3 regions of the Burkholderia sp. EMB26 genome follow, and region 1 is predicted to be linked to each of the others. Evidence: predicted binding sites of a transcription regulator. Region 1 holds the regulator's gene; each other region holds the start of a gene.

The links. The regulator LexA, encoded in region 1, represses DNA repair genes until DNA is damaged. The targets are predictions, from matches to a motif close to ACTGTATNNNNATACAGT.
Region 2: the regulator LexA is predicted to act here: its motif matches at 1,204-1,221, upstream of KU887_RS29445 (DUF2471 family protein).
Region 3: the regulator LexA is predicted to act here: its motif matches at 1,453-1,470, upstream of imuA (translesion DNA synthesis-associated protein ImuA).

Annotation. Positions count from the first base shown of each region.
Region 1 covers NZ_CP078070.1:1,783,911-1,786,172, forward strand. The annotation lists gene KU887_RS08465 (DUF2939 domain-containing protein) at 1-317, opposite strand, end outside; gene KU887_RS08470 (hypothetical protein) at 347-682, opposite strand; gene lexA (transcriptional repressor LexA) at 709-1,356, opposite strand; gene KU887_RS08480 (sulfate ABC transporter substrate-binding protein) at 1,621-2,262, shown strand, end outside.
Region 2 covers NZ_CP078071.1:2,819,025-2,821,286, forward strand. The annotation lists gene KU887_RS29440 (NADPH-dependent 2,4-dienoyl-CoA reductase) at 1-548, shown strand, start outside; gene KU887_RS29445 (DUF2471 family protein) at 736-1,140, opposite strand; gene KU887_RS29450 (LysR family transcriptional regulator) at 1,305-2,198, opposite strand.
Region 3 covers NZ_CP078070.1:3,193,182-3,195,443, forward strand. The annotation lists gene KU887_RS15030 (DNA polymerase Y family protein) at 1-799, opposite strand, end outside; gene imuA (translesion DNA synthesis-associated protein ImuA) at 732-1,439, opposite strand; gene KU887_RS15040 (ABC transporter ATP-binding protein) at 1,599-2,262, opposite strand, start outside.

The sequences.
Region 1 (2,262 bases):
TACGCATCGACCAGCGGACCGATCAACGCGGACCCGATCAGCGCGCCGATCACCGCGAACGGGTTGTTCTTCTTCACTGCGTCGATCCGGCGCATCAACTCTTCCGTCACCTGCTGCTTCAGGCTGATGCGCAGCGATGGAAAGTCGACATACTCGCTGATCGCCTGCGCATCGCGCGCATCGATCGCCGATTTCAGGCGACCGAGCGCGACATACGGCGACGCGTACGCATAGCCGAGCGCCGCAATGACGGCGACGATCAGCGCGACGATCAGCAGGGGCTTGAGTCGCCCTGTACGGCGCGGCGATTCAGTCACGTTGCCTCCGGTGCGGGAAGGTTCCGCAATCAGAGACCGCCCGGCGTGGCCGATCGTTCCTCTGCGATGCAGCGATCGATCATTCGGCAGACGGCATCGATCGTGCCGACCATGATCAAGCGCGACCGGCCGTGATAGACGCGCACCGGCGCGCGGCGTGCGGGTTCCGCGTGATTCAGACCGGCGTTCAGCGATACCCGCGCGAACGCGGGCAGCGCTGACGGCAGCAGGGACGCCTGCCGTTCGACTGCGACTTCTTCATGCACAGGCGCCGCCGCGGACAGCGGTGCGCAGGGCGTGCGGCCGCGCAGATGACGCAGGCGACCGAATTGACGGAAAGGCAGCAGGCGGGCAAGGCGTTCCATGATGTTCTCCTGAGCGAGACGGAATGTCAGAGTTCGCCCGAGCGAATCAGCCCGACGGCGATGCCTTCCAGCGCGAAATCCGCGCTGCCGGCCTTGACGAAGATGTTTTCGTAATCCGGGTTCTCCGCGATCAGCTCGAGGCCGCCGGGCCGGCGCATCAGGCGCTTGACCGTGACGTCGTCGCCCAGACGCGCGACGATGATCTGGCCGTCCTTCGCTTCCGTGCGCTTCTGCACGGCGAGGAGGTCGCCGTCGAGAATGCCGGCGTCGCGCATCGACAGGCCGCGCACCTTCAGCAGGTAGTCGGGCTTGCTGGTGAACAGCGCGGGATCGCACGCGTAGTGCTGCGAGATGTGCTCCTGCGCGAGGATCGGGCTACCGGCCGCGACGCGGCCGACGAGCGGCAGCGACAGTTGCATCAGCGCGGCGTGCGGCAGCGTGAACTGGTGCGGGGCGTCGTCGACGCCGAGCAGCCGGATGCCGCGCGACGCACCGGCGGCCAGCTCGATCACGCCCTTGCGCGCCAGCGCGCGCAGGTGCTCCTCGGCCGCGTTCGGCGAGCTGAAGCCCAGTTCGGCCGCGATCTCGGCGCGGGTGGGCGGGAATCCGGAGCGCTCGATCGCGCGACGGATCAAGTCGAACACTTGCTGCTGACGGGCGGTGAGTTTGGTCATGGCTCAACTGTATGGATAGACAGTGAGCTGTATTTTTATACAGTACTTGGTGAATTTCAAGTGTTACTTGAGGTTCGACGCGATCGCGCCGGTTCCGGCGCGATTTCGCGACGCCCGGACGCCGGTTTATCCGCCGCAACCGTCCATCCCGTCTGCGTTAGCACTTTTGAGTATTAAAAAATGAGGAACGATTATTTTTAATCATGTAACCCGTTCGATAGACTGGCCCGACATCGCAATACCGACAACACTGGAGAACCAAGGATGGCGAAGCGCAACACGGGGCTGGTGGGCGGAGTGGGCCGCCTGATCGCAACACTCGCGCTGGGCGCGGCGGCGGCGCTGGGCGTCGTGACGCATGCCCAGGCCGATACGACTTTCCTGAACGTGTCGTACGACCCGACGCGCGAGCTGTATCAGGATTTCAACCAGGCGTTCGGCAAGGAGTGGAAGGCGAAGACGGGCGAAACGGTCAATTTCAAGCAGTCGCACGGCGGGTCGGGCGCGCAGGCGCGCTCGGTGCTCGATGGCCTGCAGGCCGACGTCGTCACGCTGGCGCTCGCCTACGACATCGACGCGCTCGCGAACAAGGGGCTCGTGGCCAAAGATTGGCAGAAGCGCCTGCCCGACAACGCGTCGCCGTACACGTCGACGATCGTGTTCCTGGTGCGCAAGGGTAATCCGAAGGGGATCAAGGACTGGGACGACCTGACCAAGCCGGGCATCTCGATCGTCACGCCGAACCCGAAGACGTCGGGCGGCGCGCGCTGGAACTACCTGGCCGCCTGGGCATACGCGCTGCACAAGCCGGGCGGCAACGAGCAGACGGCGAAGGAATTCGTCACGAAGCTCTACAAGAACGCAGGCGTGCTCGATTCGGGCGCGCGGGGCGCGACGACGAGCTTC
Region 2 (2,262 bases), on a different replicon from region 1:
AGCCGGTCGGCCGGCGGGTCGCGGTGGTGGGCGCGGGCGGGATCGGCTTCGATGTCGCCGAATATCTGGTGCAGGACGGCGAGTCGCCGGCGCTCGATCTGGACGAATGGAAGGCCGAGTGGGGCGTGACCGACCCGGCCGCGACGCGCGGCGGCGTGACGCGGGCGCAGGTGTCGGCGCCCGCGCGGGAAGTGACGTTGCTGCAGCGCAAGGCCGCGCCGCTCGGCAAGGGGCTCGGCAAGACGACCGGCTGGATTCACCGCGCGACGCTGAAGATGAAACAGGTGAAGATGATCGGCGGCGTGAACTACGAACGGATCGACGCGCGCGGGCTGCATGTGTCGTACGGCGAGCAGCGCACCGATCACGAACTGATCGAAGCCGATACGATCGTGCTCTGCACGGGGCAGGAGCCGCAGCGCGCGTTGCTGGCGCCGCTGCAGGCGGCCGGGCGCTCGGTGCACCTGATCGGCGGCGCGGAGCTGGCCGCCGAACTCGATGCGAAGCGTGCGATCGATCAGGGTGCGCGGCTGGCGGCGCGGTTGTAACGGGCGGCCGTTGCGGCGGTCGATTCGGATGATCGTCGCGTGGCGATGATCAGTGTGCGCGACGGTTGGCGGACTGATGCGCCCATTCGCGGGCGCGGCAACCATGACGAACCGCGGCGCCGATGGCGCCACCACGCAACGTGGCGGCGCGCACCCGCAGACCGTGCCCGCGATCGACCGGCGCGACTCAGGCCGCTTCGGCCCGCTCTTCCGCTTCCGCTTCGAGCATTGCCTTGACGATCAGGTAGACGGCCGGCAGATCGTCGTCGTCGCGGTGCCAGTCGACCGGTTCCTCGACGTCCGCGGCGACCAGCCGGCTGTCGCGCAGCCGGATGAACGCGTCGACGACGGTCGGATCGTTGCGGTTCAGGAACCCGGCATTCGAAAACGCCAGCTCCTCGACGTTCAGCAGCGCCTGCCAGCTCATCGTGCGCACGGCCGCCGGGTGGGTGCGGCGGCGCAGGCCCAGCGCCCGCTGCGCGGGGCCGCCGACGACACGCTGCAGATCGACGACCGCCCGCTGCGCGGCGCGCTCGAAGTGGACGGGATTGAAGCCGGGTTGCTCGGGATCGAATGCGGAAGCCTGGAACATGGTCGCCTCACAAAAGTCCGTTCGTCTGTGGATGACGGAATTCGGGTCAAATGGTGCAAAAGCACTGTAAATATATACAGTGTTCGGCGCGGTTTCAAGCCCCGAATGCAGGATTTCGCGCATCGGCGATCGATGCGGGCGATCGCATGGATCGGGCGGACGATCTACACCGCCGCCGCGATCGTCTCCCGCAGCCACCGATGCGCGGGATCGCGATGCACGCGCTCGTGCCACAGCATCGACATTTCATAGCCGGGCACCTCGACCGGTGCGTCCACCACGCGCAGCGCCGGCACGTCGCGCACCAGCCGCTCGGGCAGCATCGCGACGAGATCGGTGCTCGCGACGGCCGACATCACGAACAGGAAGTGCGGCACCGACAGCACGACGCGCCGCGTGGCCCCGACCTTCGCGAGCGCTTCGTCCGTCACGCCGAAGAAGCCGCCGCCGTCGGGCGACACGATCACGTGCTCGAGCGTGCCGAACTGCGCGAGCGTGGGGCGCCGCTTCAGCTTCGGGTGGCCGGCGCGGCCGATCAGCACGTAGCGCTCGACGAACAGCGGCAGGCGCCGCATGTCCGGTGGCGACCCTTCGGTCGTATGAAAGGCCAGGTCGATGCCGTTTCGTTCGGCATCCTGTTCGATGCGTGGCGGCACCAGTTCGACGACGGCCAGCCGCGTGCCGGGCGCGGCCGAACGCAGCGTGTGCAGCGCGGGCAGCACGATCGTCGATTCGCCGTAGTCGGTCGCGGCCACGCGCCACGTGTTCGTTGCGGTCGCGGGATCGAACGGCGTGGCCGGAATCACCGCGCGCTCGACCGCTTCGAGCGCATCGCGCAACGGCTCGCGCAGCGCTTCCGCGCGTGCGGTCGGCCGCATTCCGCGCGGCCCGGGCAGCAGCAGCGGATCGCCGAACACGTCGCGCAGTTTCTGCAGCTGCACGCTGACCGACGGCTGCGACATGTTCAGCTTCTCGGCCGCGCGCGTGACGTTGTGCTCGGCGAGCAGCACGTCCAGCGTGACGAGCAGGTTCAGATCGAGCCTTCTGAGATTATTCATGGCTATACCTGGAATATCAGGAATTCATTTCAAATATACCGTCGGAGGCCGCATCCTGCAGTCA
Region 3 (2,262 bases), 1.4 Mb from region 1:
GCACGACGAGCCGCCGCGCGGCGAACAGCACGGCTTCCGCGTATTCGACGCGCTCCGGCAACTCGAGCCGCACGTCGAACACGGGCGGCACCGCCATCCACGCCAGCGGCTCGACCGCTTCGCCGTACGCACGATCGAGCGCGGCCAGCAACGCGGGACCGCAGCGTCGCTGCAGCCCTGCGCGCGGCAGACGGCGCAGATCGGCGAGCGTGCGGCAGCCGAGACCGTCGAACCAGCCCGCATACGGACGCGCATCGGGCAGCAGCACACACGGCAGCCGGTCGAGCGTGCGGACGAGCGAGGCCTGGCGTGCGACGCGGCGCAGGCTACGTGCGCGGGCCGACGTGCGCGCGAGCAGCCATGCGCCGCGCCCGGTCGGCGCGGCGGACAGGCGCGCCGCGTAGCCGAGCGCCGCGAGCGTCGCACGCACCTGGCGGCACAGCGACGGCAGCCCGCCGAACAGCCGCAGGCTCGGGCCGACGTCGACGATCAGCGTGGCTTCGTCGTCGAGCGCGACGCACGGCGAGAAACGCAGCAGCGCGAGCGCGACCGCGCGCAGCGCATCGGCTTCGCGCGCGGGATCGCGTTCGACGAGTTGCGTATCGGGCGCGAGCGTGAGCACGCCGCCGCGCTTCATGCCCGCGCGCACGCCCTGCCGGCGCGCGGCCGCGTCGGCGATCAGCACGACGCCCTGCTCGAGCACCGCGCAGCCGGCCTCGCCGGCCGCCGCGTCAGACGGCGGCGGGGCGCACACGTCGAGCGGCAGGCGCGGCAGATGGATGCCGAGCAAGACGCGCATAGCGGCTCTCCACGATGGGCGACGGCAAATCGAGCACGAGCGGCTCGCTGCGCGCGGGCCCGCGACGCTTGACGATGTCGAGCGACACGCCGCCCGGCACCGGATACAGCGCGACGCGCAGCACGGCCGGCGACGGCTGCCGCGCGGCCGACAGCGGACGCAGCATCACGAACAGCGTGTCGCCCGTGCGCGCGGCCGCGAGATGCAGGCGCCGCAGCGCATCGGGCCGCGCGTCCTGCCAGAGCAGCAGCGCGCCGCAACAGCCGGTCTTGAGCGCCTGCTCGGCGGCCCACAACGCATCGGTACGGCTACCGGCGCGCAGCCACAGCAGCGTGTCGGCCGGCACGCCGAGACTGGCGAGCGCGGTGGCATGCGGCGACTGCGGCGGCGCGACGAGCGCGAGCGGCCGCCGGACGCTGACGGTGCGGGCAAGCGCCGGCGCGAGCAGTCGCATCTCGCCGCAGCCCGGCTGCGCGGCCAGCAGTTCGACGAGGCCGCCGACCGGCCAGCCGCCGCCCGGCAGCTCGGCCGACAGCGGCGCGAAGCCCGTGTCGATCGTGCGCGGGCCGCCGCGCGCGAGCTGCGAGCCGCGCCAAAGGGACGGATGAAGGGATTCGGGAGTAATGGAGGATGCGAGCATGACGCCACCCACAACTGTATGGATATACAGTATATGGCAATGCGCGCGCGTCGCACAGCACCGGTGCAAAACCGGTTTTCGTCGGAAGAAACCGGGGAGAAGCCGGCGCGCCCGTCATGTCACGGCGCGCCGGCCCGTCAGCCGTCGGTCAGCAGCCCGTCAACCGAGCAGCAACGCGTCGTCGTCGAGCTGCTCGTGCCGCACCTTCTCGAACATCTGCAGCAGATCCGGCACGTCCAGCCCCTTGCGCGCGTCGCCCGACACGTCGAGCACGACCTGCCCCTGGTGCAGCATCACCGTGCGGTCGCCGTAGTCGAGCGCCTGCCGCATGCTGTGCGTGACCATCATCGTCGTCAGCTTGCTCTCGGCGACGATGCGCGCGGTCAGCTCCAGCACGAACGCGGCCGTCTTCGGATCGAGCGCGGCCGTGTGCTCGTCGAGCAGCAGGATCCGCGACGGCCGCAGCGACGCCATCAGCAGGCTCACGGCCTGCCGCTGGCCGCCCGACAGCAGCCCGATCCGGTCGGTCAGCCGGTTTTCCAGCCCGAGGTTCAGCAGCCGCAGCTTGTCGCGGAACAGCTCGCGCGACGGCCGGTCGAGCGCCGCCCGGAAGCCGCGCCGCGCGCCGCGCGCCATCGCGAGCGCCATGTTCTCCTCGATCGTCAACGCCTCGCAGGTGCCGGCCATCGGATCCTGAAACACGCGCGCGACGAGGTGCGCGCGGTCCCACGCAGCCTTGCGCGTCACATCCGTGCCGTCGATCGCGATGCGTCCCGCATCGACGCGCTGGTCGCCGCTGACCGCATTGAGGAAGGTCGACTTG